DNA from 3 places in the Ectothiorhodospira sp. 9100 genome. Region 3 is predicted to be linked to each of the others. Evidence: riboswitches for the same ligand, from Rfam matches in the RefSeq annotation. Region 3 holds a riboswitch; each other region holds the start of a gene.

Region 1 (10,322 bases), on a different contig from region 3:
TGCCAGCCAGGTTGATGATGGGCTTGACGAAGACTTCATCCTCCGGCGCGATGCCCAGATCCATGGGCGTCACGCCGCAGGGGGCGGCACTCAAACCTGCGTCCAGGGCCAGCCGCAGCTTGTCGTAGACATCACGGTAACGCGGATTCAGTCGCCAGGCGGCCGCATCCGACACGGCAACGTCCCGCTGTGGTTCAGGCTGGAACAGATGCTTGCGTTCCGGTAGCACACCGATAAAGGGCATGTTTCAACCCACCTCCGCCAGCTGATCCCCGGATTCCTCATGCATCCGCGTCACCTGGCACAGCAATGACTTGAATGCTGGGAAGCCGCTGATGGGATCCAGCTTTCGGTCATCAGTGAGTTCGTTGACGTTGGCGTGATTCCAGCCGTGGGCGCAGTGCGCCACACCGGGCTTGATACGGTAGGTCACGCGCGCCACAAACCGGACCCGTCCGCGCGGCGAGGCCACTTCGACCGCGTCCCCATCGCCGATACCGCGGGCGGCAGCATCATGAGGATGCAGTTCCACCAGGGGATCGGGCACCGCCCGGCGCATGCGCTCCAGATACTGATGCTGGGAGTGGGTGGCATGCTTGTGGCGGGCTCCGCTGGTGAGCACCAGCGGGTAATCCCGGGCCAGTTCAGGCGTGGAGAGGGGACTCTCGGCAGGTTCACACCACACAGGCAACCCCTCATGCCCGGCATCGCGCAGTTCCCCGGCATCGAACTCCACCTTGCCGCTCCGGGTTTTGAAACCCCTCAGGCGATACTGGCGATCCCCCTCCAAAAAGCCATGTTCCACCAGCTCATCCAGTACCCCCGCAAACACGGTCACCCCATCCGGGTCGTTGTACACCTGCTCACGAATGCTTTCCGGGATCCCTTCGGCGGCTTCGGCCCAGCAGGCCTCCAGATTGCCATTCCAGAACTGATCCGCCATCCCCAGGCGCACCCCCAGATCCAGGAAGACCTCCGCATCCGGGCGCGCCTCACCACGGGGTTTGACGGCGGCGCGCCTGTAGCGCAGTTCGCCACGGAAGTTGCAGCCCGGATAGGCGATCAAGGCCGTGCGTTCCAGATTGGTGGCGGCAGGCAGGACGATGTCCGCCATGCGCGTGGCGGGATTGTGGAAGAAATCGGATGCGGCGAAAAAGTCCAGCGCCCCCAGCGCCTGCTCCATGCGCTGTGAGTGTGGCCACATCACCGTGTTGATACCCATGGCCAGCAACGCGCGAATGGGTTGAGGCCGCCCCTCCAGAATGGCATCGGGCAACAGCATGCTTTGCGCCGCCGGCCAATGACGGGTCCACACCGGGAAGGTCTCATCGCCGATGCGCGGTGGCAGGTTCTTGAGGCAGTGATCGAACAGATCGATGGGCTTGGGGGTGACCTTGTCATTGAAGAAGCGATTACCGCCCTCGCGGTCGATATTGCCCGTGACGGCAGCCAGCAGGATGACGGCCCGGTGATTCTGGAAGCCGTTACTGTGCTGCACCGTAGACGTGGGTGAAAGCATGATCTGCGCCGGTGAATGGGTGGCATACAACCGGGCTGCACGCTCCAGATCCGCTACCGCAATGCCACAGATGGCCGCCACCCGCTCCGGCATGAATGCTGCCACATAATCCCGAAAAGCCTCCACGCCGTTACCCCATTCGTCCAGGAAGGCCTGATCCTGCCAGCCATGCACGAAGATGAGATGATGCATGCCCAGTGCCAGGGCCCCGTCGGTACCGGGCCGGATCTGCAGGTGAACCTCGGCCTGCTCCGCCAGGGGCGTGACGCGCGGATCCACCACGATCATGGGTCGTCCGGGTTTTGCCTGGGCCAGGGCATGCTGATGAAACGGCGGAATGGAACCGCGCGGGTTGGTGGACCACACCAGCAGACAGCGAGTGGCCTCCGAGGCCACCGTGGAGGATGTCTTGATCTTGGTGCCAAAGGTCACCTCCTCCGCCACCTTGGTGGAGGAGAAGCAGCAACCGCTCTCGGTCATGTAGTTGGGCGATCCGAAGGCGTGGGCCAGGCGCTGCAGCTGCGGGCGAGCCTCCTTGGTGTAGCCTGCGAAAAAGGCCACCGTCTCGGCACCATGCTGCTCGCGCGTGGCGCTCAGGCGCGCGGCAATGGTGTCCAGCGCCTCATCCCAGGAGATACGCTCGAACTCGCCCCCACCTCGGGGCCCCACCCGCCGCAGCGGATGGATCAGTCGATCCGGATGGTTGCGCCGATCCAGTTGCACATAACATCGGGGGCAGTCGGGGCCATCGATCTTCACGGGCTCGCCACCGGGATCGAGGGTCACGTCGATGGCACAGTTGGCATCACACTCGTAGCAGGTACTTTTGACGGTGGCCATGGGGTGGGTCGTCCTCGGAAAACGCGAATGGGGCACTGGGCTGGGAAGTTTCTGAACCAGGGTCGAGAGTATGCGCGAGATACAGCCCGTATTCGAATGACCACGATGACGTTGCGGCCATCAAGACGCCCCCGCAGCAAGGCTGCGTCCAGTTCAAAAGGACCGCTCAGTGCCTGCCGGAAGCACCTGGCCAAGAAATCCTTTGACAGCGCCAGTCATGACGTTCATATTTATATAGACTGATCTATATAAATAGGATCCTCGATGCCAGCCTCCAAACGTGACCAACTGCTCGCCACCGCCGAGCGACTCTTCTATGAAGAGGGCTTTCATGCCACGGGAATCGACCGCATCGTGGCGGCCGCCGGGGTGGTGCGCATGACGCTCTATAACCATTTCGCCTCCAAGGAGGCCCTGGTGGCCGCCGTCCTGGCGACGCGTCATGAACGCTTCATGGCCAGCCTCGATACGGCAACGGCCTCTGTGGTGCCGGGCCAGGTCACTCGGGCCCTGGTGGACGCCCATGGCCGCTGGCTGGAAAACCACAGCCAGCATGGCTGCATCATGGTCAAGGCGATGGGGGAGTTCGCCGAACACAGCGCCGAGATTCATGCCCTGGCGGTTGCCGCCAAGGCCGATCTGCTGGCGCGCCTCGAGGCCAGCCTGGCCCGCGATGGACTGGATCACCACGACGGCCTGGCGCGACGGCTTTTCTTGGTACTGGAAGGAAGCAACACCGCTGTGGCCCTGCTGGGCACACAGGCGGCCCTGGCCGACACCCGGACGGCCGTTGACACCCTGCTGTTGGCAGCGCAAAGCGAAACTGAAACTCGATGAAACCCTTATCCCCTCTTGGCATGGCGACCCTCGGCGGCGGGGTCATCGCCATTACCTACGGCTTGGCTCGCTTCGTATTCGGACTCTTTCTGCCCGAAATGCGCAACGAACTGACGATCACGCCAACCATGGCCGGGGTCATCGGCGCCCTGCCCTTCCTGAGTTTTGTCTTCGCCATCCTTGTCGCCCCCTGGATGACCCGCCGCCTCGGGGTACGACACGCAGCGCTAACAGCCGCCACCCTGGCCGGGGTGGGGCTGATCACGATTGCCCAGGCACCCACATCCATGCTGCTGGCCGTTGGTGTGCTGATCTGTGGAATCAGCACCGGGTTGTCCTCTCCTGTCATGGCGGAGGCCGTTCACCGGGTGGTGGTGCCCCATCTTCGCGGGAGGGTGAATGCCACCATCAATGCCAGCACCAGCCTGGGCATCGCACTTGCCATGCCGGCCGTGCTGATCTGGGCAGAGGCCTGGCGTAGCGCCTATATGGGGTTCGCCGCCCTGGCTGCCATAGGCGCCCTGGCGACCCTCGTCTATTTGCCTCGGGAGGATCGGCCTGCCACAGCGTCACCATCTCGCCCAGCGCCTCCCCCCGTGAGTCGCATGCAATGGCTTGGCATCGGGCGGCTGAGTTCACTGGCCTTTGCCATGGGGTGCGTCAGCGCGGCCTACTGGGTGTTCGCGCCCGATGCGGTGATCACTTCTGGAGGTCTGGCATCGAGCCAGACCGCCTGGATGTGGCTGGCCGTGGGCATTGGAGGAATCGCGGGGGGCGGTGCTGGTGATCTCATTTCTCGCTTCGGACCGGCCCTTAGCCATGCTGCCGGCCTCACTGTGATGTCGGCTTCTATCGCGCTGCTGGCCTGGGATCCAGGCAACTTTGCTCTGGCCCTGTCATCCGCGGCCCTGTTCGGCGTGGGATACATGACTCTCACCGGTTTCTACCTGGTCAGGAGTATCCAGATCATGGAGCAGGCGCCATCCCTTGGCCCGGTCGTGCCCCTGCTCGCCACCTCAATCGGCCAGGTTGCCGGCTCTCCACTGGCCGGCTGGCTTGTCGGCACGGAAGGCCATGTGACCACCTTCATGCTCTTCGCCCTGGTTGGACTCGTGGTCGCTGGGCTGGGGTCATGGCTGTTGAGCGAACGCCCCGTGGTGGACTGGCAAATCTCTTGATGACACTGCTCCCGGACACGGGATTCTCGTCAAGCCAGCCGATCCAGCCGCAAACGTTCGCGTTCGTCGAACAGGCGCCGGGCGCCCAGCCAGATAGCCCCCAAAGTGCCAAAGCCCGTGCCGGCGGTGATCAGGAACATGACCAGGATCTGGTATTTCACGGCTTCCATGGGCGGGGTACCGGCGAGTATCTGACCGGTCATCATGCCCGGCAGGCTGACAATACCGGCAGCGGCCATGGCATTGATGATGGGCATGAGACCACTGCGGGCGGCATCCCGGCGGATATCCTGAATGGACTCGGACCAGGTCTGCCCCAGGATCAGACGCCCTTCGATCATGCGCCGCTGCTGCCAGGCCGTGGTGGTGAGCCGGTCCAGGCCCAGGGCAATGCCCGTCATGGTATTGCCCAGCAGCATACCCAGCAGGGGGATAGCGTACTGTGGCTCCCACCACGGGGCGGGGCTGATGATGACCGTGAGGGCCAGGATCGTGGCAGTAAAGGCCGATGTGAACATGGCCAGGGTGCCAATACCGTATCCCCACCAGCCTCGAAAACGCCTTGCCTGGCGTGCCATCACCTCGCGGCCCGCCACCAGTAGCATGATCAGCGCCATCAGAGCCACCCAATGCAGGGCAGCGTGCTCGAACAAGGTAGTCAGCACCAGTCCGATGAGCAGCAACTGGATCACGGTGCGCGCCGCTGCCACCAGCAGGCCCTTGGAGAGGCCCATGCCCACGCGACTCGTCAACAGCGCCAAGGCCATGACCAGCAGGGTAGCGATGCTCAGATCCCAGGGGGAAAGATGTATCACCTCCATGTTCAGGCCCTCGCTTCCAGCGCGGGTTCGGCCAGCCGCCCCCGTTCCATCATCAGCAGACGGCCACCCAGTCGCTGGCGCTGCTCATGGTCATGGCTGACCCAGATGGTGCCGGCCTGTCGTTCAGTCATATATCTCCTGACCAGGGACTCCATGCGCAGAGTATTGTCAGGATCCAGGTTGGCCGTGGCCTCATCCAGGAGCAACACTCGAGGACCATTGCCGAGCATCCGGGCCAGGGCCAGGCGCTGACGCTCGCCACTGGAGAGGCGCTCCACCTCCCATTGGCGCACGTCCGACTGGAACCCCAACTGCTCCAGCCAGTCGTCCTGAACTCCCGTGAAATGCGCATCCACGGTATCCGCCCACCACACGGGCTCTGCCGGCAAATACCCCACCTGGCGGCGCCAAAGGGCGGGGAGAATGGTTTCCCGCAACTGGTTGTCCAGCCATACCTGGCCACGAAGGGGATCCAGATCGGCAATAGCCCTGAGCAGCAGCGACTTGCCGGCTCCGGAGGGCCCGGCGATGAGCAACAGTTCGCCAAGCGCCAGTGACAAATCAACCGGCCCCATGTGATCGGATTGCAATCCAGTCAGTTGAAGCAGGGGGCCATCGGTGACGGCAAATGTAGGCGCATCCATGCGGTCAGTATACCGACAGGTTTTGGAAAATGGGGCACCGGTTTCCACCCGGGACATCCTGCCGAACCAGGCAGACTATCCGTTATACTGCACCCCGCCATTCATCATCGGCTGTCGGGTGCCCGTTTTTACACGGGAGAATCGGGAATGCGGTGGGGTGATCGATCCACGATCACCGAGTCCGCAACGCGCCCAGCGCTGTGAGGGGGACCGCGGAGACATCATGCCACTGCCATGCGCGGGAAGGCGTTTCCACGGGACGAACCCGAGTCAGAAGACCGGCCCGACAGCTTCATTATGCGGCAGCAAGGCCGGGCTGCCGTCCCACCTGCTTGAACAAGGGGAATAACATGCAGGCTGGTGATTCAAACCACGAACCTCACCGTTTCACACAGGCCGAACGCGAGGCCATCTACCGCAATATGCTCTGCCGGCGGGACGTGCGAGGGCAGTTCCTGCCCGACCCGGTGCCCGATGATATGCTGGCCCGGATCCTGACGGCGGCCCACTTTGCTCCCTCGGTAGGCTACATGCAGCCCTGGAGTTTCGTGGTCGTCAAGGATCCGCAAATCAAGGATCGGGCGCATCAGGCGTTCACCCGTGCCAATGAAGAGGCAGCGGGGATGTTCGAAGGCGAGAAACAGGAAACCTACCGCAGTCTGCGCCTGGAGGGCATTCTGGATGCCCCCATCAATCTGTGCATCACCTGCGACCGGGAGCGTGCCGGCCCGGTGGTGATTGGTCGCACCCACGACCACCGAATGGACCTTTACAGTGTGGTCTGCGCCGTGCAGAACCTGTGGCTGGCCGCCCGCAGCGAGGGGCTGGGCGTGGGCTGGGTGAGCATCTTTCGGCCGGAGGACATCCGCGAGGTACTGAATCTACCTGACGAGATCGTCCCCGTGGCCTATCTGTGTATTGGCCGTGTCAGCCACTTCCACGACAAACCTGAACTGGAAGCCGCAGGCTGGCGCCCTCGATTGCCTTTGGAGCAGTTGATCCATATGGATGGCTGGGGGCATGCCCCCGCCCCGAATGACGACCTGGTCAAAGCGGTTCGGGCATGCCAGGCCAAGGCAACCCGCTCTGAAGTCCCCCTTTAACTCCCCTGCATCCAGGGGGGCTTCACCCCCTGGATGCAGGGAGTCAGGGCAATCACAGGGGATCCTGAACAGAAATGTGGTTTACACTGGTGCAATGACATCCATTCAACCCGCCACACACGACCCCGGCCCTCGCATATGGGTGGACGCGGATGCCTGCCCCGTGGTGATCAAGGAGATCCTGTTTCGTGCGGCACAACGCACCCGAATCTCCGTCACCCTGGTAGCGAACCAATTCATCCAGGTACCGCGTTCACCCTTTATCAAAACCCTACAGGTGGGATCCGGCTACGATGTGGCGGATAACGAAATCGTGCGCCGGATCTCCTCGGGGGACCTGGTCATTACCGCCGACATCCCCCTGGCCGCCGAGGTACTGGACAAGGCGGGACAGGCACTCAACCCGCGTGGTGAGTTGTACACCCGGGACACAATCCGCCAACGCTTGCAGATGAGAGACTTCATGGACACCCTGAGGGCAAGCGGCGTCGACACCGGCGGCCCGCCAGCCCTCAGCCAGGGTGACCGGCAAGCCTTTGCCAATCAACTGGATCGATGGCTGCAACGAAACGCCGGGGCTTAACCCAACCCCCTACCCTCCCCTCCTTAAGGAGTTCCTATGAGATTCGCCCGTTCCCTACCCCTGATCGCCGCCGCCACCACCTGGCTGATGCTATCAGCCTGCGGTGGAGAGGAGCCCGCCGCGCAAGTCCCCCTGATGGTACTTGCGTCCCAACCCGCCAGCCATGATGGCCAAATGATCACCACTCAGGGTGTGGTGCGCTACGTGGAGGACCCCCTGCACTACTGGATCGAGGATGAGCAACTGCGTCGCGTGGGGGTTGAACCGGACGATATGATCGCCCCTCACCTGGGTGAGACCGTCAAGGTGACAGGCCGTTTTCACTACGCCCCCGAAGAAGGGCGCAGTCTGCAGCTGCATCAAGTGGAACCATTGGAGTGAATGCCACCCCGCTGCCGCCCTTGGGACAACCTCGCTAACGGGGCAACCCAGGGGAGGGGGCGATCAGCTCAGTGGGTCAGATCCTCGATCTGCTCCACGAATACGTCCATGCGAGAGGGGATCACCAAGGGGCCAAACTGGTTGAACACCGGCACATCGGAGGCATCACGACCATACCCCAGACGTACCCGTCCAACCTGCGTTTCCGCCTGAGTGGGGTCGAAGGTAAACCACTGCCCGCCCACATAGGCTTCGAACCAGGCATGGAGATCCATGGGTTCCAACCGATGCAGATAGCCCACCACATAGCGCGCCGGGATACTCAGACTCCGGCACAGTGCAATACCCACCTGGGCAAAATCGCGGCAAACCCCGTTGCCTCGCTCGATGGCCTCCCGCGCCGAGATCGGAGCAGGATCGGAATAGGTGAGATACGTCATGTGGCGATGGGTCCAGCGAGTGATGGCATCCACCTGATCGTACCCCGGAATCTTGCCCTGCACGATCTGTGCGGCCTGCTGACCCAAACGATCCGAGTCGCAATAGCGGCTCGGAGTCAGATACATGAGCGTATGATCCGGCAAGTCCTGCACCAGCACAAACGGCGCTCCCGGCACTCGCTCCAGCCTGTGGGGCACCTGCACCTCTGACTGCACCTGCACCTGGAAATGCCCGGGCGGCGCCGTCAAACGTTGCCAAAGATTGCCGTACATATCGGTATATTCGATGATCGGCATGCCAGGTGAGACAGTATAGCGGTCCTGGGCCACCCACTGGTGTGCATCGCTACGCGGTCGCATGAGCAACAACATGGGACTCTCCACCTGGAAGTCCATCTCAAGGGTACAACCCACCCGCAACCACATAGATCGACCTCCCGGGGTCGTTGCCAATATACAGGGCGCCCGCCGGATGCAGGGCACCCTGCTAGACCGGGCTCACCACCCGTTCATCAGTGTACTCCTCTGCCGGGGACGAAATCCCAGGAACATGCGGCATTCAGACGCTCGAATGCAGGATGACGGCAGGTCTCGTGCTTTCATCATCTATGACAGCATATTTCTCAACATGGAACGTACCTCCTCGCGAACGATTTCGCGGATGCGCTCCTCCGAAACAGGTGATTCTGGCGGCGGCAATGCCTCCAGGCGCGCACTGATCATGGATGCCACGATGGCGTCCAGGCTGCCAGCGGAGGCGCGGTCCTCTGAAGGGCTCTCGGGCTGCGATGCACTTTCCGGCTTTGCGGCCATGTCTGCTTCCTCGTCTGAATCCTGCGGTGTCATGGTCGGTTCCGGCTCCGGTTCCGGCTCCTGAGTCGGTTCTGGTTCCGGAGCCGCTTCTGGTTCCGGCTCTGGCTCTGGCTCTGGTGCCGCTTCAGGAATCATCCCCGGGTGCAACGGAGTGGGGGTGGATGCCGACTCGCGCTTGGGCTCGGACTCAGCCTCCACCATATCCAGCAAGGCCTCCTCGGGATCCTGAAAGGGCTGGCCATTGTCGACATCGTCATGGTCCTCGGGAGGTTCATCAATGACGAATCGATTCAACTCACCGTTCTCAATCCATTGCGCCCACTGCTCGTACAGGGCCTCCTTATCGTCTACCCCCTCTACATCGCCGGAGATAAAGGAAGATATATCCTTGACGTGGTATTTTCGCTGTACGTAATCCGCCAGCAGCGGGCCTACCTCCTCGCTACCGCGGGTCAGGGCCACCAACCTCATCAAACTCTCGGATTTGGCACTCATCTTCTGTTTCCTTGGTCAGTCATGAAAGGCACTCACCCCAGGTTAGCGGCATCAGGGGCTCTGGGTTAAGTCCATTGCTTTTACCCGCCTGCCGGGGCCGTTATACTGCCCTCCTGCGGGTGCATCATGTGAGTAAGGCACCGAACCTGCAATCATCCCGCCCGGGTGGCGAAATGGGTAGACGCAAGGGATTTAAAATCCCTCGGCCTCAGGCCGTGCCGGTTCGAGTCCGGCTCCGGGCACCATATTCCATCGGATCAATCCAAATGGATACCACGGCGGCAGGCAGCCTCACCGGATACCGCCGACCGATGCGCTGGAGGTGATCCAAATGAACAACATCGTTGCCTGCATTGACGGATCCCGCGCTTCGCCATCCGTATGTGATCACGCGGCCTGGGTGAGTCGGTGCATGGATCTTCCCGTGGTGCTGCTCCATGTGAGCACTCAGCCGGAAACCTCCGGTACTCGACCGCCCCCCCAGGAACAGGCGCAACAGCAAGGACGTCAGTTGTCTCAAAAACAGGGCCAGACCCTCCTGAACGAGGCCTCGGATCGACTGATGCGCCAGGGCATCCTGGAACCGGGCAATCTGCTGCGCCAGGGCGATATTGCCCAGATGCTTCAGGAACTGCAGCACGAGGCCCGCATTGTGGTGGTGGGCCGCC
Region 2 (10,322 bases), on a different contig from region 3:
TTTGTTACCGGCCTGTCGGCCGTCGATGAGCAGCATCAACACCTGGTCGAACTCATCAACCGCCTGGGTAACTTGCTGGGAACCAACAAGATTCATCGTGAGGACCTGGAAACACTCTACGGACAGTTGGTAGATTACGCCGACTACCATTTCAGGGAAGAGGAAGGGCTGATGGTGACCATGAACCTTGATACTCGCCATGTGGATGCCCATATCCAGATGCACCGCGACTTTCTCGAGGAAGTCACCCGGCTGCATGAGTCCCTCATTCAAGACAACCCCCTGGCTGGCAAACATCTTCTTGACTATCTGGTCCACTGGTTGGCCTTCCACATTCTGGGCCAGGATCAGCACATGGCCCGGCAGATCGAGGCCATACGCGAGGGCGCCGCCCCTGAAGCGGCCTATGCCGACGTTGAAAAGACCAGCCATGAATACGTCGAACCGTTGCTGACAGCCGTAAGCCACCTGTTTGCCCAGGTATCGGAACGCAACCGACAACTGGATCACCTCAATCAGTCCCTCGAGGCCCGGGTGGCCGCCCGCACCCTTGAACTCTCGGAGGCCAATCGCCAGCTGGAAGTGCTGTCGCGCACGGATGTGCTCACCGGCCTGCCCAACCGGCGCCACGCCATGCAGCACCTGGAGGCCCTGTGGGAAGAGTCCGACCGATTGGGGAAACCCCTGGCCTGCATGATGATCGACGCGGATCACTTCAAGGAAGTGAATGATACCCACGGTCATGAGGCCGGTGATCGGGTACTGATCGAACTGGCCAGGACCTTGCAGCACGCGCTTCGCAACGATGACATCGTCTGCCGGCTGGGCGGCGATGAGTTTCTGGTCCTCTGCCCGGCCACCCCGTATCAGGGCGCCATGCACATCGCCGAGCAGATCAAGGATGCGGTGGCCGCCCTGAGGGTCCCCACGGGCCATGATGCCTGGCAGGGTAGCGCCAGCATTGGCGTCGCCGTGCGCAGCCCAGCCATGAAAGACCCGGATGACCTCATCAAACTGGCGGACGACAGCGTCTATCTGGCCAAACGAGCAGGCAAGAATTGCGTGCGTTCCACCAACGACATGCCCCCTGCCCCCGAGAAATAAAGGGGACAGACCCCTTTTCCCATTGGTGGTGGCCAGGGGGTGGCCCTGGCACTGGAGCGGAACTGAGCAGGACGTGGCTTAAGGCCCCATCCAGGTATTCCAGGATGTCGGCCTCGTTGGCGTTATCCAGCGCCAGTCGGTTGAGCCGCGAGCCGTCAAAGCCGGCGCCCAGGTACAGGTTGTAACGGCCGGGAGCAGCCGCTGATACGCACGGTGATCGTGGGCGCGACCCGCACATCGCCCACCCTGGCGGACATCTTATTCCCGTCGCGGCGCAACGAGTGACAAGACCCGCCCGGTTTATTGGCCCGAAGGAGAGCCCCGCCTTGCTACCCAGCAGGATTGACCAAGGTCAAGGGCTGCCGGGTCAGAGACTCGCGACAATCCTCCACGATATCTGACCCTCCCCTTTAACTCCCTGCCTACGGTGCCCGCATGCCCACCTTCATGAAACAGACCTGGCACCACTACAGCGCCGCCCCGCAGTAGCCCACGCCTTCCTTGTGGGTGCCCGAGTTGTCCTGGGCAACAGGTCCAGATCCAGCGCCACGTGGCCGCAGGACAACGGCGTCACTGGGTCCTTCGCCTACTGAAGGAAGGTCAGGTTGGCCCGATCCAGGGCGCGGGCATAGCCCATGGCCGAGGCATCCATCCGTTGACGCAAGCGCGCTGCCGACAGGCCGCGCTTCAAGCCCATGCAGGACAGAAAGAATGGATCCTTGCGGACTCCCTCGGCGGCTTCAAAGTCGCTTTTGCCCAGGGTGAGCAACCCCAGGTAGGTGCTGAGCGCCTGACCATGGTCGGCGCCCCGGTAAGATCCCATCGACTTCACCGCCTGATCCAGGCGGGATGCCGCAATCGCCTCGCCAATCAGTGCCAGCCCCGCATGGGCGGTGAGAATCCGGCGCGGCGACTGCTCAAGGCGAGATTTCGTCACGGATTCAGGTACTTACCCCTCCCGGGAGATGGAGGGGCAAGTACCGGGATCAATGATCAGTCAACGATCTTGTCTGCCACCTCCAGATATTTGCGACCTTCTTCTCGAATCTTGTCCACGTCATTCACTTCCGATGCCAAATGCACTTCTTCCAGGGTAACGGCCAGCGCTGACAGATCCTGATTCATGCGTTCCAGGGCATTTTCCAGCGTATAAGTCAGTTCGTGGATATACGCCACATCTTCCAGAGTCAGTTCGTCTTCGGCCAAGGTGGCCTCCAGCTTGCGATTGTGTTCCACGAAGTTTTCCACTGCCTGTTCCAGGCTGTCGACGGACTCCCCTTCATAATGCTCCACCCGCTCGGCCAGCGCAGCAGAGGAAAACAGGAACATACCGGAGGCCAGGGTGGCCATCATGAGGTGTTTTTTCATGTGAAACTCCATTGAACGGACAATGAATGAAAAGGTTCCGAGGGTGAATCCACCCCGGAGGGAAGCGCAAAGTCACGTTGGATTCTACCCGAACTGAAATCAAATGCAATCAATAATGATTCTTATTGTATTATTTGATTGATCCCCACCAGCCGCCTTGATCCGGGTCAAGTTCAAATACCTCAGCGGTTGGCTAACGTAACGATACGCCATCCTGCTGACACATCCACGGGGCATCGCCATGCAGACCATCCAGGACTTTTTCACCCACGACCACCGCGACTGCGACCATCGCCTTGCCGCCCTGGAAAGCGCGGTCGCTGACCAGGACTGGCCCGCCGCCGAAACCGCCTGCGCACGCTTCCATCACGACCTGGAGCGTCACCTGCAGCGCGAGGAGACCTTGCTGTTTCCTGCCATCGATACCTTCACGGGCAGCAGCGGCGGCCCCACCGAGGTCATGCGCCGGGAACACGATCAGATGCGCGCTCTGCTCACTGACGTGCAGGACACACTGGCCCGGCGGGCGGTGGATCCCTGCCTGGGCAACATCGAAACCCTCATGACGCTCATCCAGCTCCACAACGTCAAGGAGGAACAGATCCTCTACCCCATGGCCGACAAGCACCTGAGCGCGGGGCGCGACCATCTCATGGACCAGGTGCGCACCCTGGAACCGGCTTGACCCCATGGGCACCACCTACATCCTGGACGTTCGCGGTCTACCCCCTCCAGAGCCCCTGCAGCAGGTGCTGGACAGGCTGCCCGACCTGGCCCCGGGGGATGTGCTGCACATGAAGCACCGGCGCGAACCCTTTCCCCTCTACCCGATGCTGGCGGACATGGGTTTTGCCCACCGGGTGATCACCCCGCCGGATGTCCCCTTTGAGATCCTTATCTGGCGGGCCGACGGCCCGGAGCCCGGCACTCCATGAATCTTTCCCGTCTGTCTTTGGATCGCACCCCACCTCTTTGGGTACCGTTGCAGTTCATGATCACGGCGCCCCTGTTCGCCGTGCTGTTCGCACTGCTGATGCTCTGGCTGGGCCCTCAGACCCTGCTCTCCCGCTGGATGCCCGGCCTGATCGGTGCCACCCATATTCTGGTCCTGGGTTATCTGGCCATGGTGATGTTCGGTGCCATGCAGCAACTGCTCCCGGTGGTGGCAGGATCCCCGCTACCCAAAGATCTGCTCACCAGCCGTGTCACCCATGGACTGCTGGCCCTGGGCACACCGTTTCTGGGAATTGGCCTGGCAACTCAGGCTCATTGGGCCGTGATGCTGGGAGGCATGCTGGTGTTGGGCGCCGTGGCACTTTTCATTCTGGGTGCCCTGATCAGCCTGGCGCGCAGCCGGGCCCGGGGGCCAACCCTCACCGGACTCTGGCTGGCGGTGATCTCCTTGCTGATGGCCATGGTGCTTGGCGGCTGGCTCGCCAGCGGCCATCTGGGCCAGGGGTGGCCCCTGCCCCGCTACCTGACGAACATTCACCTGATCTGGGCCTTGTTCGGGTGGATCGCCCTGCTGATCGCCGCCGTGGCCTATCAGGTGGTGCCCATGTTCCAGATGACCCCGGAATATCCCCGCCTCTTCGCCCGTGGCTATGCCCCGGTGGTGTTCAGTCTGCTGGTCCTGTTGACCTTGCCAGCATGGCTGCACCTCCCGGAGTGGCTAACCCTGCTGATGGGCATGGCCCTGGCCATCGCCCTGGCGGCCTTTGCCGTGGTCACCCTGTGGCTGCAGTCCCGCCGACGCCGCCGTAACGCCGATGTCACTGTGTATTTCTGGCGCACCGGGCTCATCGCCCTGCTGGCGGCCATCGCTCTGTGGGCCCTGGCTCACCTGCTGCCCGGCTGGCCCCCGCGTGGCCCGCTGATGCTCCTGCCTGTCTGGCTGTTCCTGGCCGGCTTTGCCATGTCCATCATCAACGGCATGCTCTACAAGATCGTCCCCTTTCTGGTGTGGCTGCACCTGAACAACCAGCGCCTGAGCACCGGCAACCTGCGCGCGCCCATCCCCAACATGCACGAGGTGATCCCCCTCAAGCTCACCCGCTGGCAACTGTACCTGCACTGGCTGGCCCTGACCGGCACTGTGGGGGCGTTGTTCTGGTCGGGTTTGTTCGTGCCAGCCCTGCTCCTGCTGGCCGCCTCCAATGGGCTGCTCACCTGGAATCTCGCTCAGGGTGCCCAACAATTCAGGTGCTGGCACCGTCGGTTGAAGCCCTCCGCAAACTAGAGGCCAGTCAGTCAGAAGAATCGCACCGCCAGAAAAAGAGCCACCATGGCAAGGCCCAATGCCACCTTGGCAGCCGTGCCCAGGATGAGCCCCAGGGTGGCACCCCAACCGGCCCGGCCTGCCGCCAGCAGATCCCGACGGGCAGACAACTCCCCCAGCACCGCGCCGATGAACGGCCCCAGGAGCAGGCCGATCAACCCAAAGAACAGACCCACCACGGCGCCGATCGTGGCTCCGATCACGGAGCGCCCCGAGGCCCCGTAACGATGGGCCCCAAAGGCGCCCGCCACGAAATCGGCCAGCGAGGCCAGACCCGCCATGCCCGCCAGCACCAGCAAGCTGCCCAGCCCCACGTGCACGAAACTCTCTGCCCAGGCCGCCGCCCAGAGCCCGAGAAACAACACCAACGGCCCGGGAATCGCGGGCAGCACCAGGCCGACAACGCCCAAAACAACCAGTACAACGGCAAGAACCCAGGCAAAAATATCCATGGGCGAGGAGTTTAGCAGGGCTTCAAGGGGAGAAAGGAGCCCAATACCTTCGAATCGGTGAAACGACGCGGCCATTGGCTTAAGCCTTGCTCCTCTCTGATCACCTCTGTCCATTCATTCAGCTTTAGTGATAACATTCTGAATGAATGTGATTTTTAATAACAACAAATACTCAATGGCCAATTTCGCAACGCATGTAAGTGTCGCAGGAATGTTCGCGACAGGACTGGCCGGGGCCACCCTGGCCACAGGTCGACTTGATGGGTGGGAGTCCCTGGGACTGATGCTCTTTCTGGTGGCCGGCACCCTTCTGCCCGACATCGACGTGGATGGCGGACGCCCCCAGCGGGCCCTGTTTGGGGCGCTCTCGTTGGTGGCTGCCACCGCGGTGATTGCACTCCTGCCCGCTTCCTACAATCACCGGGTGGACTGGCTTCCCCAGATCGAGCCAATCGGCTGTGAGATCTTGGCTCTGGCCCTGCTGGCCTGGTTTGTGGTGCGTTATCCCCTGGCCATGCTTTTCCAGCGCCTCAGCCGACACCGGGGGCTGTGCCACAGCCTCGTGGTCGGTCTATGCTGGAGCCTGGGATGGGTTTACGTGGGCTTGCAGTGTCTGATGGCCGATGTCCTGGTGGTCTGGCTGCAGGGCGTTGCCATCTTTCTAGGATTCGTGATCCACCTGTTGTTGGACGAACTCTACAGCGTTGACATCAACAACGCCCGCATCAAGCGCTCCTTCGGCTCTGCCTTCAAGATCCTGCAGCCCGACTTTCCACTGGGTTCCATCGCTGCCTGCATGCTCCTGGGAATGTTGATCTGGCTACTGCCCTACCCCGAGGAACTGCTGCAATGGCTGGCCTCGTTCTGACACCGAACCAGTACGCTCTTGTGGTCGTCAACACTCACCATTGACACACTCATTCGAAGTCGTACCTCACCCCCACCCGGACAAACTGCCCCGGGTCCGCATACAACGAGGAGCGATTATCCCGATTGAAGAGATTGTCGATCCCGCCGTGGAGTACCACCCCACCCCAGGTGTCCGGTGCGTACTGCACATCAAGGCCTGTGAGGGTATAAGCATCATCCCATGCATCTTGGCCCATATGGATCTCATCCACATACCGGCTTCGCAGCTGCAACTTCAGGGCTTTGGATGGCGTCCAGACAGCCTTGGCCAACGCGATCCACTTCGGCGCCTCGGTGAGTCTTTCCCGGGTACCGCGATCAATGGCGTCCAGATAAGTGGCTGATAGCCGCAGTTCCAGGTCTGGACGGAAGATGATTCCAAGATCAAGATCAACTCCCTGGGCGCGTGCACTGTCCAGGTTCTTGAAGGTGCGGTAGTCGCCGGATCCACCGACCTGCGCAATACGATCCTCATACTCGGTGTAGAACAGCCCGATGTCATAACCTGCAGCCGTGGCTCCGGTCAGTGGCACGTCCCCGGACAAACCCATCTCGACGTTGCGGCTGCGCTCTGGATCCAATTCATGGCGGTCCTTGCCAGCGGCCGCATCCACCACGGAGGCACCCAGCACCCGGATCCCCCGCGGGTTACGCGTATCCACATGGAACGACCGCAATTCAGGTAGTTTGAAACCCTCGGCATACTGCAAACGCAACCGCGCCTGCGGGGCAAAGCGGTAAACGCCGCCCACCTGCAGGGAGGTACTATTCGTCTCGGCGGAAGTCTCATCACGTCGTGCGCCATAGACCAGATCCAGGCGATCGTTCACCTGCCATTCATGCTGCAGGAAAACACCGCCGACCCACTGACTGAACCTGGGCTCTGCCCGGGGTTCGTGGTCCTGATAGATCTGCTTTTTGTGCTCAAAGCCGGCCAGTACAGTATGGTCTGCACCGGGCCGCCAAGTGGCAAGCAAGTCATTGACCCGGTCTTTAAACGTGACCTCCCGTGGGCCGAATTCGCTCTCGGATGAGGAGACAAATCCAAAGCCCGTTGGATCCAGAAAGGCGTTGGAGCGATCCAGGTTGAACCGGCTCTCGTAGATCTGATACCGAAATTCCAGGGCGTCGGTAACGAGCCAATCGGCGCTCGCCGCCAGATCCCGGCGGCCACTGTCTTCGCTGCGGCGGGCGGGGAAACTGCCGGCCTTGACGGTTTCACCACTTTCCGCGAGTCCGGTAGAGACAGGAGGCGTATCGTGCAGGAACCGTGTCTGCCGCTCCTCCTGCATCCATCCGCCTTCGATCTCAACCTGCAGATTGTCTGTCACCCAGTGGTTCACCCCGGCCCGAAGGTTATAGACGTCTGCCTGTTCCCGGTGATCCCGATCAAAGTCGTAGGGGGCCACATCAACGAACGGCCGGGCATCCACGTTTCCCGTGGCCCGCTCATGATAGGCATCCCGTTCCATGACGTCAGCAAACAGGCGCACTCGGGTATCCGGCGTACCGCCCCCCAGATACAACGCACCGTGGCGACGCTGACCACCCTCAGCATGGGCGGGTACTCCAACCTGGGCCCCCACGCCCCCCTCAAACCCGGACTTGGGACGTCGGGTAATGATATTGATCACGCCGGCAAGGGCATCGGCACCGTACACCACGCTGCCCGGTCCTTTGACGATCTCGATCCGCTCAATGTGACTGACCGGCAGGCGGTTCAACTCCCCGCCCCGACCGGACGTGCCGGCAACACGGCGACCGTCGATCAGGTAGATGATGTCGGCCCGGCCGCCGCCGCGTATGGAAAAGGCGTTGCCATCCGAGCCGGTGAAGAGGCTCGACTCGGCCCGTAACACCTCGTCAAGCATGGTCGCCCCGCTGCGCCGGACCGCCTCGCCGGAGATGACCTGCGTACTGGCCGGCGTGCGTTCGACCCTACGCTCAGTGCGGGTGGCAGCCGTCACGGTCATCTTCGGGAGGGTATATGCAGAATCCTCGGCGGATGCTGTAGACCCGGCAACAAGCAAGGACAAGGTCGTGGCACTGCTCATCAGCGCCGTCATCAGGGTTCGATCACTCATTGAAGCTGACTCCTGGGCGCGCACGACCCCGTGCGCGCATGGAAGGTCCATGGGCCGCGGGGAGTCAGCAAGGCAGGCAGTATCAGGCAGGACACAACCACATAACGGTGTCGCGCACTCGGCGCCCACCCCGGCTTGCCGCGCCCCGCGGTACTCGGGTACGCCATAGGCCGGTATCCGGGCTTGTGGGTCTGAGGCATCGATGCCTCAAGGTCGCAGTCCACCTTCCCACGAAACCCGCCGTTGGAGGACGAGGACTTCGCAGTGGCTCATCAGGGTCTGCAACCACCCACCTACCGTTGCGGGGGCAGCGCCGGCTTGATCATCATCGGACGATTGAACCGGTCTTCCCGTTTAACCCACCGGAGGAGAAAATCCCGGCAGGCACCTATGGCGCGGCGGAGGGTATCACGAATGGAAAGAAGACCTATTTGCAAAAGGTCAATCAGCTGGACTCGCGCAACGGATGCAGTTGATCCCTCGCAATGCCGATGAAGTAGGGTGCTAAGAGCGCCACAAGCAGACGCTGACAAAAAAAGAACGTCTTTCTGACCCCTGCTCGGGCGAGAGGCCCCGGAGCAGCCGCCCAAGTTGCTGTTTTCGCACATCGAGCTGCGCGTCCTGGATGTCAATAAACGCGCAGCAGATCGCTCCAACACGTGGTGTAAGCGGGTGAGAGTCGTCCGCGCTTCATCACCCAGGGCTGGTGAATACCCTGACCGGCCAGCCATACCCGCCCCCTGCCCTGCCCGTTGATTTGATCCATCACCTGCATCAGTGCATCACTGCGCTGGGTGTCGCGTGGCTGAGCAAACAGGTCGGTCTGCCACTGACCGGGGGCGTACAGGTCGCTCAACATCACCCCGGCCTTGGCATAGGCAAACCCGTCTCGCCAAAGCTCGTCCAGCACGGTCAGCGCCAGACGGTTCAGATCCCGGGTATCCCGGCTGGGCTCGACCAGGGTTCCGGTGGCGGTGCGGGCGTACCGGGGCAGATCATCGCGATACAGCGGGGTCTGGATGAACACGCTCACCTGACGGGCCAGGCGGTCGTTCTGGCGCAGCTTCTCGGCAGCACGGGCCACATAGGTGCTCACAGCCTCGCGCATCCGATGCTTGCAGGTGATCTGCTCGCCGAAGGAGCGAGAACAAAGGATCTGCTGGCGTGCTTCGCTATCAGGGGCGAATTCCAGACAGGCCTCCCCGCGCAGTTCCCGCACCGTGCGCTCCAGGACCACGGAAAAATGCTGCCGGATCCACCCCGGATCGCTCTGGGCCAGCTGTGCGACCGTGTGGATACCCAGGGCCTGCAAGCGGGCCTCCAGCCGCCGCCCAACGCCCCAGACCTTCGACACCGGCAGCATCGAGAAGACGGCCAGTTGTTGACGAATATCGCTCAGTACCACTACACCCCCGGTCCCTGGATCCCGCTTGGCCATGGCGTTGGCCAGCTTGCTCAGGGTCTTGGTGGGCGCGATACCCACGCAGGTGCGGATCCCGGTCCACTGTTGGACAGTCTCCCGAACCTCGTGTCCGAAGGCCTCCAGATCCCGGTGTTGCAGGCCATCCAGGTCCAGGAAGGCCTCATCGATGGAATAGACCTCCACCTGCGGTGCCAACCCTTCCAGCGTCTGCATGACCCGCGCAGACAGATCCGCATACAGGGCATAGTTGGACGAGAAGACCGCCACCTGGTGTCGCCTGAGCAGCGAGCGGATCTGAAATGCCGGCACGCCCATGGCAATACCAAGGGCCTTGGCCTGCGGGGAGCGAGCCACCACGCACCCATCGTTGTTGCTCAGGACCACCACCGCACGACCGCGCAAATCCGGGCGAAACAGTTGCTCGCAGGCGGCATAGAAGTGGTTGCAGTCCACGAGAGCAAACATGCCAACCCGGCTCACGGTTGGCGCGCAAGCCGGCGCACGACCCCTGTCACCACACCAAAGACCTCGAAATCCGAGTCCTCGCTGACCTCGATGGGGGCATAGTCCGGATGACGGGGCACCAAACGCACACGGGGCCGCAGCTCCAGCACCTTGACGGTCATCTCGCCGTGAACGCTGGCGATCACGATGTCCCCGTGCCGGGCCTTAAGTGATCGATCCACCACCAGCACATCCTCTGG
Region 3 (10,322 bases):
GGGGGCGAAGGTCTGCCACGGTGTCCAGCGGCGCCATGCCTCCATCGGGCAGAATGACCGCGAAACGATCCAGGGTGACCGTGTGATGCCGCTCATCGTCGGGGAGTAGCACCCGCACCTCGATCTCTTCCAGGCCCTCCTGGTAGATCTGGGCCAGATGGCCATCGAACGCTGCCCTGAGTTGTTGGCCGAGGGATTCAGTAGTCAGCCCCAGGGACAGACCCTCCGGGGTGAGCCGATAGATGAGCTGTTCGCGCCCGAAGGGCATGTTGTCCTCCACTGCAAACACGCCCGGGAAGTCATTGAGGGTTTCTGCCAGATCCAGCCCGGCCGCCTTGACCTGTTCGGGGTCGTCCCCGGTCAGGCGCACATCCACATCCCGCCCCGGCGGCCCGGATTGGCGCTCGGTGATGCTGAACAGTTCCATGCCCGCCGGCTCACGGACGCGGGATTGCCATTCCTGGATGAACTGGGTGTTGCGGACCTGGCGCTGATCCGGTGAGACAAGTTCCACGATGATGGAGCCGAACTGGTCGCCGGAGGGCGCCTGTTCACCACCGCCGCCCCCGACCCCCTGGCCGGCGCGAACGACCACGTTGCGCACCAGATCACCGCCCAGGGCCTCTTCTGCGGCGTAGAGTTCTTCTTCCATATGATTGAGGAAGCCGTCCACCCGTTGCGGCGGAGTGCCCGCCACGAAGTGGGCTGAGGCGTTGATCACCGTGCCTTCCGGGGAGGGGAAGAAGGTGAACCCCAGCCGTCCGCCCGCCAATAAGCCCACGGCCAGGATGAGTACCGCCACACCGCTGGCCAGGGTGAGGCCTGCGTTGTTCACCGAGCCGGTGACAACACGCCGGAACGGGCCTTGCCGGAAGTCCTCGAAGCGGCGGTCAAAGCCCGCCCGGAGGGATCCAGGCCGCGGCGGCTGGACCTTCTCCAGGCTGTTCTTCAGGTGAAAGGGGAGCACCAGGAAGCTGATCAGCAGCGTGGCCAGGATCACGCAGATCACCACCAGCGGGATATCGAACAGGATATTGCCGATGATGCCGCCGATGAGCATCAGTGGCAGGAAGGCGGCCACGGTGGTCAGTGAGGCGGAGATCACCGGGGCCAGCATGCGCCGCGCCCCATGTTCGGCGGCCTCGGCGGACTTCATGCCTCGCTGGTACTGGGTGTAGGCATGTTCGCTGACCACGATGGCGTTGTCGACGATGATCCCCAGGGACATGATGAAACCGAACAGGGAGATCATGTTGATGCTGCCGCCCAGGGCCCACAGGGCCAGGAAGGCGGCAGTAAAGGAGACGGGGATGCTCAGGGCCACCCGCAGTGCCAGGCGACCATTGAGGAACAGGAACAGGATGCCCAGTACCAGCAGCAGGCCACCGGCACCATTCTTGAGCAGCAGCCCGATGCGTTCCACCAGAGGCTCGTAAAACTGATCGTAGATATGGATTTCCACGTCCGGCGGCAGGGTGTGTTCCACCGAGTCGAGCCAGTCCAGCAGCAATCCGGAGGCCTCCAGGGCATCGTCGTTCTCCGTGCGTTGCAGAGCCAGTTCCACGGCGGGTTGGCCCTGGTAGCGGACGAAGGTCTGGTTGTCCCGGGGGCGGCGCTCGATCTCGGCTACGTCACCCAGCAGGATCAGTCCGCCCTCTGCCTCGGAACGCAATGGCAGCTGCGCGAAATCCATGGCCTCACGACCCTGGTCCAGGCTGCGCAGTTGCCGGGCCGTGTCGTCGCGACCCACCATGCCCGCAGGCAGGTCCTGGGAGAGATCGTCCACGCGCTCGCCGATCTGATTCAGGGACATGCCCAGGTCCAGCATTTGCGCCGTGGGTACCTGGATGGCCATCTGCTCTTCGGGCAGACCGGTGAATTCGATGCGGGCGATGCCCGCATCCAGTAACTGGCGTTCCAGATCCCGCACCAGCGGGCGCAGTTCTCGCAGGTCGTCCGGGCCGGTGATCAGCAGTCGGGCGATGGGCTCATAGCGGATCACCCGGGTGACCACCGGGGTTTCGGCAGCCTCGGGCAGGTTGCGCTGCTGGGCCACCCGATCCTTGACCTGGTCGGTGGCCAGGGTCATGTCGGTGCCCGATTCGAATTCCAGGGAAATGCTGGCCACCCCCAGGGAGGAGGTGGAGGTGAGGTTGCGCAGGCCGTCCACGGTGCGCAGTTCCTGTTCCAGCGGAATGGTGATGCCCTGCTGCACATCCTCGGCGCTGGCGCCGGTCCAGGCGACCTGAACGGTGACGAAGTCCAGGGCAAAGGTGGGGAAGAACTGGGTGTTGAGCTTGAGCAGTGCCCAGGATCCGGATAGCAGCATCAGGACCACCAACAGATTGGCGGCCACGGGATGGCTCAGGAAGAAACCGATCACACCTCGGGAACGGGTCATGGATCACTCGCCTTCGGGGCTGACACGGAGCCCGTCCATGGCATTGGGCAGGCGGGTGACGATGATCCGATCTCCGCTGGACAACTCGGGGCTGGTGACCAGCACCTGTTCATCACCCGAGGGGGCGGTCCACTCGCCGAGGCGTTCCACGCCGATACGGCGCATGCGCCCCTCTTCCAGTCGGTAGATGCGGTCCAGGCCGTACAGGGCTTCGAAAGGCAGGGCGATCACGTCCGTTTGTTCGGGCAGGGAAACGCGCACGGTCATGAAGCGGCCCAGGGGGATCTCTCCGGCCCGGGAGTCGACCCGGAAGATGCCTTCCACGCCGGCCCCTCCTGTGGGGCTTTCGCCGGCCAGTCGTGTGAGGGTGAGGGGGACTTCCAGACCATCCACATGTCCGGTGGCCTCTGGTGTGCTCTGCTCATCGAGGGCCGCCCGTACGCGGGGCATGTAGGTGGCAGGTATGGGGGCGCGCACCTCCAGTGCCTCCAGGTCATACAGGGCGACAAGGGCATCCCCTACGCGCACCCGGTCTCCTGGTGCCACCTGCACTTGCGAGATGCGGGCGTCGAAGGGCGCCGTGATGTGGCTGCGCTCCAGATCCAGTTGTGCCTGTTCCAGCAGTGCCTCGGCGCGGTGCACGCGGGCCTGGATCTGCTCCCGCTGGGTCTCGAAGTCGTCCACGGCCAGTCGGCGGTTGGCCAAGGCCAGGGCCTGTTGCTCCAGGGCCCCCCGGGCATCGTCCACGGCGGTGGGGGAGCCCACGTTGCGTCGTTCCAGGTTCTGGGCCCGTTCCAGAGCGCGTTGGGCCAGTTGCAGGAGGGTCTGTTCCCGTTCCAGGGCTTCCTGATCCCGGACATGGCTGCGCTCCTGAGCGCGCAATTGGGCCCGCAGTTCATCTAGGTCGGCCTGTCGCTGGTCCACCAGCAGGTCCAGTTCGCGCGTATCCAGCTCCACCAGGGTATCGCCTGCCTTGACCCGTCGTCCTTCCTCGGCAGGCACCTGATCCACGTCGGCTTCCACCGCGGCCCTGAGGCTGGCGGCCCGGGGGGAGGTGACGTGACCATACAGGGTGAGTTGAGGCGAGAGGGTTTGCAGTTCCACCTGCTGTACGTCTACCCGCCATGACCGCTCGCCCACCTCGCGAGGCGGCTGTTCCGGGCGGGTGATCATGAGCAGGATGAAGCCCAGGATGCCCAGGGCGATGAGGATCAGGGGCAGGAAGCGGCGAACCGGTCGGGAGAGATTCATTGGAGGTGCGGAAATCCTTGTTGGCGTGCGACTGGATTCGGCGGGGCCGCGATGGGTTTGGATTCATTCTACTAATGCAGTTGATGACAAGGCCAAGGAAAAGATCAAAATCTAGCGCCCCAGCGGCAGGAAGACCGGCATGCCGTCCACTTCGCCAGTGGCCAGGGGTTGGCCGTACAACTTTTCCAGCGCCTTTGGCATCAGCATGTCCCGGGTGGTTCCCCAGCAGGCCTCACCGGTAGGGTACATGAGCAGCAGGTGGTCACAATAGCGGGCGGCCAGGTTCACATCATGCATGGTGAGGATGGCCCCACGCCCCTGGGTGATCATCCCGCGGACGATGTCCAGCACTTCCACCTGATGGTGCAGGTCCAGGTGGTTGGTGGGCTCATCCAGCAGAAACACCTGAGGGTCCTGGGTGAGTGCCGTGGCGATGGCCAGCCGCTGGCGCTCGCCGCCGGAGAGCGTGGCGATGGGGCGTTCTTCCATGCCGGTGAGGTCTACCTGGGCGAGGGCGTCCTGGGCGGCGGCGTAGTCCTCGGCGGATTCCAGTTCCCAGGCGCGCAGGTAGGGGTGTCGGCCGATGAGGGCGGTTTCCAGCACGGAGGCCGGGAAGCCATCCTGGCGATCCTGAAAGACCATCCCCAGATGCCGGGCGATCTGACGCCGGGGGAGTTGGTGGATGGGTTTGCCTTCCAGCCGCAGACTCCCGTGCCGCGCCGGGCGCAGTCCGGCCAGGGTGTGCAGCAGGGTGCTCTTGCCCACCCCGTTGGGGCCCAGCACACCCCAGCATTCGCCGGCGCGCACCCCCAGGTTGAGGGGCGCACCGTCGGCGCGGCCGGGGATGTCCACGACGAGGTCGACCAGTTCCAGTAGGGGGGGGAGGGGCTCCATGATTACCTGCTCCTGTGCAACAGATACAGAAACACCGGCACGCCCAGCATCGCCGTGATCACCCCCACCGGCAACTGCTGCGGGGCGATCATGGTGCGTGCCAGGGTGTCCGCCAGGGTGAGCAGGATGCCCCCCGCCAGGGCCGAGGCTGGGAGGATGATGCGCTGGTCATTGCCCAGCACCAGACGCAGCATATGGGGCACCACCAGGCCCACAAAGCCGATGCTGCCCGCCACCGTCACTGCTGTTGCCGTCACCAGGGCGGCAACAATGTAGAGGGTCCACTCCAGCGGTCGCACCGCCACACCCAGGGCCGCTGCCTGCATGGGCCCTCGGGCCAGCACGTTGAGGCTGCGTCCCAGGGGCATGGCGGCCAGTACCACAATCACCAGCACCGTCCAGGCAGGCCAGAGGCTGCGGGCGTGGGAGAGATCCCCCATCAACCAGTACAGCATGCCGGGCAGTTCCTCCGTGGGGCTGACGGCCAGCATGAAGCTGATGAAGGCACCCCAGCCAGCGGCGACCACCACGCCGGTCAGCAGCAGGCGCGTGGGGGTCCAGCTGCCGGTGCCATGGGCCAGGCCGAAGACAATCAGGGTGGAGATCATCGCGCCGATGAAGGCCGACCCCGAAACCACCACGGTACCCAGGCCCGCGAGCATGGCCAGCAGGGCGCCCACTGCCGCTCCGCCCGACAGGCCCAGGACATAGGGGTCAGCCAGCGGGTTGCGCAGCAGAACCTGCATCAAGGCGCCGGCCACTGCCAGCAGTCCACCGGTGGCAAAGGCGGCCAGGGTGCGGGGCAGGCGCAACTCCAGGATCAGGGTGCGATGCAGGGGCTCGCCGCCGCCGGTCAGTACCGCCAGGGTCTCGGCAGGGGTGAGCGGTACGCTGCCCACCGCCACGGCCGTGATCACGGCGACCAGTGAGCCTCCCAGCAGGATGGCCAGGATGAACGCCAGGCGCGTCACTCATCGCTCTCCACGCGACGTTCGCGGGCGGTTTCCAGGAAATCGCAGATCATCCGGGTGCCTTCCAGGATGCGCGGCGTGGCCCGCTGGATCAGGGAGGGGGGGATGAAAAAGAGGTTGTCTCGCTTTACGGCAGTCATGTCGGACCAGCGTCGCCAGTCTTCCACCCATTGCGGATTGTCCTCGCCCATGCCGCCGCCGATGATGGCCTCGGGGTTGGCGGCCAGGATGACCTCGCGGTTCAGGCGCGGGACCCGGGTGTCCAGGTGGCCGAAGATGTTCTGGCCGCCGCAGAGGCGGATGGCTTGTGAGATGAGGTGTTCCTCATTGAGGGTCATCAGTGGGCGGTCCCACACCTGATAGAAGACGGTGACGGGCGGTTGTTGGCCATACCGGCCCTCGAGTTCCCCCAGGGTGTGGCGGACCTGGGCGCTGGCTTTGTCACCGCCGGCCGGGTGGCCGGTGAGGCGTCCCAGGCGTTCCAGGCCGGAGGCCAGTTGTTCGAAGGTTTGTGGGTTGCTGAAGTAGAGGGGGTAACCCAGGGCTTCCAGGCGTTCCAGCTGCGCCCGCACATTGCCGCTCTCCCAGGCCACCACCAGGTCCGGTTCCAGAGCCAGGATGGATTCCAGGTCCAGTTGTTTGTAGCTCCCCACCCGGGGGATGTCTTCGGCGGCTTTTGGGTAGTCGCTGTAGTTCACTGTGCCGACGATCTGTTCGCCGGCGCCCACGGCAAACAGGTTTTCCGTGATATGCGGTGCCAGGCTGATGATGCGTTTGGCCGGTGCCTCCAGATGCACTTCCCGACCCCGGTCATCGGTGGCCGTCACGGGTTCCGCGTCAGCCTGTGTGGTCGCTGAAGCGGTGATAAGAAGGATGCAAATTGCGGCTATCTGTGCCCATTTGCGGGGAAATGGCGGGGTATGGCTTATGTGGTGGGGGCGTCTCATGGTGTTGGGGTCGGGCGCTTGAAAGGAAGGCATCATAACAGCGATGCGGTTGCTGGCCACCTGCAGGACCCTCCGGACCCACCGGTATCCAACCCTGCCAGCGTCCGCTGCCTTGTAGGAGCGGCCCTCGGCCGCGAATGGTCCTGATGCCTCCTGTGTGCCTGGGCTTTTTCCCGTGCCCAAGGGCCTTCCTCCCATGTGCCAGGGCTTTGCAGTATGCCCAGGGCCTGCCTCCAGGGTGCCAGGGCTTTGCGCCGTGCACAGGGTCTGCCTCCGGGGCGCATTTCTTGCGGCGGGACGCCGTGAATACGTCCCTGTAGGCTTGACCGCCGCATCCATGCGGCGAACACCCGCCTCCAGAAATCCACCCCGGAGGCAGACCGGACGCGTTGGGGCTTGCGTTCGGGGGGGGGCTCCGAATAGGCGCGCCTCAGGTGCATGGATATCCATCTGCTCTGACAGTAACCCCTGCGGTCCATATTGGAATATCCACAATCGTTTGCGTATGATACGGCCTCGCTTCAGGTGCCAGATGATTGACATCCGTCTGGTGAAACGGGAAGCCGGTACGTCTGCCAGATTCAGCAGATCAGTCCGGCGCTGCCCCCGCAACGGTAGGCGAGACGAGGGTTTCTGCACGTCACAGCAGGAGCCCAGGCAAGGCGGAAAGCCACTGCGCGCAAGCGTGGGAAGGTGCCTTGACCCGGTCAGATGATGACCCGTCCGCAAGCCCGGAGACCGGCCTGATGCGTTCACGCGGCATTGCGGAGGGCTTTGCGCGGCTCGTCTTTTCGGGTCTCATTCCGGCGGATCTCGCCTTGCGGTGCGCACGCACCCACGGGCCTGATCGATCCGCTGCTCTCCTCGTGCCGCATCCTGGCCCAACCACAGGTGCGCGGGCGGCGCACCGGAGAGCACAGATATGCAAACCCGATCCTTCCTGCCGGCAGCCGTGCTGCTGGCCATCCCTTCCTTCGTCAGCGCCCAGGAACAGTTGGCCCAACTGGACCCCATCCTGGTCACCCCCACCCGCACAGCCCAGACCACCGACCAGACCCTGGCCTCCGTCACCGTGATCGACCGGGAGGAGATCGAGCGGTTGCAGCCGAAGGAGTTTGTGGATTTGTTGAGAGGGCGGGCTGGGATTGGTGTGAGTCAGAATGGGGCTTTCGGCAAGAGCACCAGCATTTTCATGCGTGGCACCAATTCCGATCACACGTTGTTGTTGGTTGATGGGGTGCGGATGGGATCAGCAACCACGGGTGGCGCATCTTGGCAGTTTTTGCCTCCATCTGAGATAGAGCGTATCGAGATTGTGCGCGGGCCAAGGACCAGTCTTTATGGCTCAGATGCCATCGGCGGCGTAATACAGGTATTCACCAAGAAAGGGGATGGGCCGGCGCGAGTCCGGGCGCATCTCGGTGCAGGATCTTTCAATGCTTGGGAAATTGGCGCAGGTGTATCGGGGGCGAATGAGAGTACACGGTACAACTTCTCAGCTAATCATTCGTCAACTGATGGAATCAACGTTCAGGACGGGGTAGGTGACGACGGTCGGGACGGTTACGAGAATACATCGGTGACTGCGAGCTTGTCACATGATATAGCTGAAGGGCCGGAATTTTTTGCTACGGTGTTCCATTCTGAAGGTGAAACAGAATTTGATGCCACCGAAAAAGATTGGTATCGGTTTAGTCACGGCGCCGCTCAGCTCGGGCTTCGCGGTCAAGTGACTGATGTGTGGTTTAGTTCCTTATCTCTTGCCCATAGCCGCGATGAGTTAAATAGGCGTGGCGTTTCGCACTCACAGTTCAATACGGCTAGAAACCTAATATCTCTGCAGAATGATTTTTTTATTGGACAGGAACATATATTGACCTTGGGCGCGGACTACCTGGAGGACCGTGTTACGGCCTCTGAGGATTTCTCCCAAACCAGTCGCGATAATGTGGGGTTGTTTGGGCAGTGGCAAGCCGATGTTGGGCAGTACGACATTGCACTCAGCTTACGCCATGACGATAACGAGGCATTTGGGACTGAAACGACGGGGCAGATGGCTTTGGGAATTCAACTTGCCAGCGATTGGAGTGGACGTGCCAGTGTTGGTACCGCTTTCAACGCGCCGACATTCAATCAGCTCTACTATCCTGGGTACGGAAATCAAGACGTTAAGCCTGAGCGTTCTGAGACCTTTGAGGCGGGCGTTCGGTATTCGTCAGGCAACTATTATGGGGATGTGGCGCTCTTCCAGACGAATATTGAAGATCTCATCCCTGTGTTTCCTGTTGAAAATATTGACAACGCGAGAATTCGTGGTGTCGAGCTTGAAGCTGGCCTTGAAGTGAATTATTGGTCGTTCCGTGCCGCATTAACTCATCTTGATCACGAAGATCGCGATACGGGGAAAAAGCTGGAACGTCGGCCTGAGAATTCTGGGCGTCTGGATCTGGATAGATACTGGAACAGGTTTTCTGTTGGAGCAACGGTGACAGCGGAGGGGTATCGGTTCAATGATAAAGAGAATGAGGATCGTCTTGGCGGTTTTGCGCTTGTTGATCTCCGGGCATCCTATAACATTTCCACTGAGTGGACCTTGAATGCAAAACTGGATAATGTTCTTGATAAGGATTACGTGACCACGCGAAGTCGTGTCTATGACTTTACTCAAGATTCTTCCTACTACGTCGACTACAACCAACCCGGCCGCGCCTTCTTCGTCACGTTAAACTACCAGCAACAGTGACCTCCGCCGCCCCTCATCCCCGGCCCTTCTCCCCCGAGGGGAGAAGGGAGTCTGGACTCTTGCTTCTCTCCAGGTGGAGGGGAGTCTGGAATCCCGCTGCTCCCGGGGGACGAAGGGATCATGAGCCCCTCTCCCGCTTGCGGGAGAGGGGTTGGGGTGAGGGCGACGATGTGAATCTGCGAGGCCGACCATGACCACCCACCACTGCCCAGCCCTGCTCATCACCGCCCCGGCCTCCGGTCAGGGGAAGACTACGGTGACGGCGGCGCTGGCGCGCTACCATCGTAACCAGGGCCGGCGGGTGCGGGTGTTCAAGGCGGGGCCGGATTTCCTTGACCCGATGATCCACCAGCAGGCCAGTGGCCACCCGGTGCACACCCTGGACATGTGGATGACCGGCGAGGAAGACGCCCGGCAACGCCTGTATGAGGCGGCGGGCGAGTCGGATCTGATCCTGGTGGAAGGCGTGATGGGTCTGTTCGACGGGCGACCCTCCAGCGCCGACATCGCTGCCCGGTTCGGCATCCCGGTGATGCCGGCCATCAACGGCGCCGCCATGGCCCAGACCTTCGGTGCCCTGGCCCATGGTCTGTCCACCTTCCGCTCCGATGTGCCCTTTGCCGGTGTGCTGGCCAATCGCGTCAGTGGAGAGCGACATTACGGCATGCTCATGGAATGCCTGCCCGAACACCTCACCGCCTTTGGTTATCTGCCCAAGTCCGCCGACGCCGCGTTGCCCAGTCGGCATCTGGGCCTGGTGCAGGCCGAGGAGATCGCGGATCTCGATGCGCGACTGGAGGCCGCAGCCGCCCAGCTGGTGTGGAAGCCGGAGGGGCTGCCGCCGCCGGTGACCTTTGAGCCGGGTCATGCCGAGCCGGTGCCGCGCTCCCTGGAGGGTCGGCGCATTGCCATCGCCCGGGATCAGGCCTTCGCCTTCATCTATCCCGCCAATCTGGAGTTGCTGGAGCGGATGGGGGCCAATCTGCGGTTCTTCTCCCCGGTGGCCGGGGAGGGGTTGCCCGAGGCGGATGCGGTGTATCTGCCCGGGGGGTATCCGGAGTTGCACATGCAGGCCCTGGCGGCCAATGTCGGATTGAAGCGGGACCTGGCCGACC

What was found. Region 3 has a riboswitch for cobalamin ahead of LPW29_RS12115 (TonB-dependent receptor domain-containing protein). Riboswitches for the same ligand answer to the same signal wherever they lie in the genome.
Region 1: linked by a shared signal. The riboswitch ahead of bluB (5,6-dimethylbenzimidazole synthase) and the one ahead of LPW29_RS12115 (TonB-dependent receptor domain-containing protein) in region 3 are both predicted to bind cobalamin.
Region 2: linked by a shared signal. The riboswitch ahead of LPW29_RS04050 (TonB-dependent receptor plug domain-containing protein) and the one ahead of LPW29_RS12115 (TonB-dependent receptor domain-containing protein) in region 3 are both predicted to bind cobalamin.

Annotation. Positions count from the first base shown of each region.
Region 1 is NZ_JAJNAN010000011.1:45,872-56,193, reverse strand. It holds gene LPW29_RS05495 (hypothetical protein) at 1-244, opposite strand, end outside; gene LPW29_RS05490 (molybdopterin-containing oxidoreductase family protein) at 248-2,359, opposite strand; gene LPW29_RS05485 (TetR/AcrR family transcriptional regulator) at 2,624-3,196, shown strand; gene LPW29_RS05480 (MFS transporter) at 3,193-4,374, shown strand; gene LPW29_RS05475 (ABC transporter permease) at 4,404-5,195, opposite strand; gene LPW29_RS05470 (ABC transporter ATP-binding protein) at 5,198-5,839, opposite strand; cobalamin riboswitch at 5,939-6,140, shown strand; gene bluB (5,6-dimethylbenzimidazole synthase) at 6,190-6,942, shown strand; gene LPW29_RS05460 (YaiI/YqxD family protein) at 7,037-7,525, shown strand; gene LPW29_RS05455 (hypothetical protein) at 7,562-7,906, shown strand; gene LPW29_RS05450 (transglutaminase family protein) at 7,975-8,772, opposite strand; gene LPW29_RS05445 (hypothetical protein) at 8,953-9,654, opposite strand; tRNA gene LPW29_RS05440 (tRNA-Leu) at 9,814-9,899, shown strand; gene LPW29_RS05435 (universal stress protein) at 9,986-10,322, shown strand, end outside.
Region 2 is NZ_JAJNAN010000007.1:83,174-93,495, forward strand. It holds gene LPW29_RS04010 (GGDEF domain-containing protein) at 1-1,104, shown strand, start outside; gene LPW29_RS04015 (hypothetical protein) at 1,691-2,041, opposite strand; gene LPW29_RS04020 (DUF6746 family protein) at 2,098-2,472, opposite strand; gene LPW29_RS04025 (hemerythrin domain-containing protein) at 2,714-3,157, shown strand; gene LPW29_RS04030 (DUF2249 domain-containing protein) at 3,162-3,407, shown strand; gene LPW29_RS04035 (hypothetical protein) at 3,404-4,711, shown strand; gene LPW29_RS04040 (DUF456 domain-containing protein) at 4,723-5,202, opposite strand; gene LPW29_RS04045 (metal-dependent hydrolase) at 5,414-6,070, shown strand; gene LPW29_RS04050 (TonB-dependent receptor plug domain-containing protein) at 6,120-8,195, opposite strand; cobalamin riboswitch at 8,347-8,602, opposite strand; gene umuC (translesion error-prone DNA polymerase V subunit UmuC) at 8,824-10,083, opposite strand; gene umuD (translesion error-prone DNA polymerase V autoproteolytic subunit) at 10,095-10,322, opposite strand, start outside.
Region 3 is NZ_JAJNAN010000044.1:1,471-11,792, reverse strand. It holds gene LPW29_RS12140 (efflux RND transporter permease subunit) at 1-2,401, opposite strand, end outside; gene LPW29_RS12135 (efflux RND transporter periplasmic adaptor subunit) at 2,405-3,652, opposite strand; gene LPW29_RS12130 (ABC transporter ATP-binding protein) at 3,764-4,546, opposite strand; gene LPW29_RS12125 (FecCD family ABC transporter permease) at 4,549-5,517, opposite strand; gene LPW29_RS12120 (cobalamin-binding protein) at 5,514-6,464, opposite strand; cobalamin riboswitch at 6,971-7,225, shown strand; gene LPW29_RS12115 (TonB-dependent receptor domain-containing protein) at 7,387-9,207, shown strand; gene LPW29_RS12110 (cobyrinate a,c-diamide synthase) at 9,398-10,322, shown strand, end outside.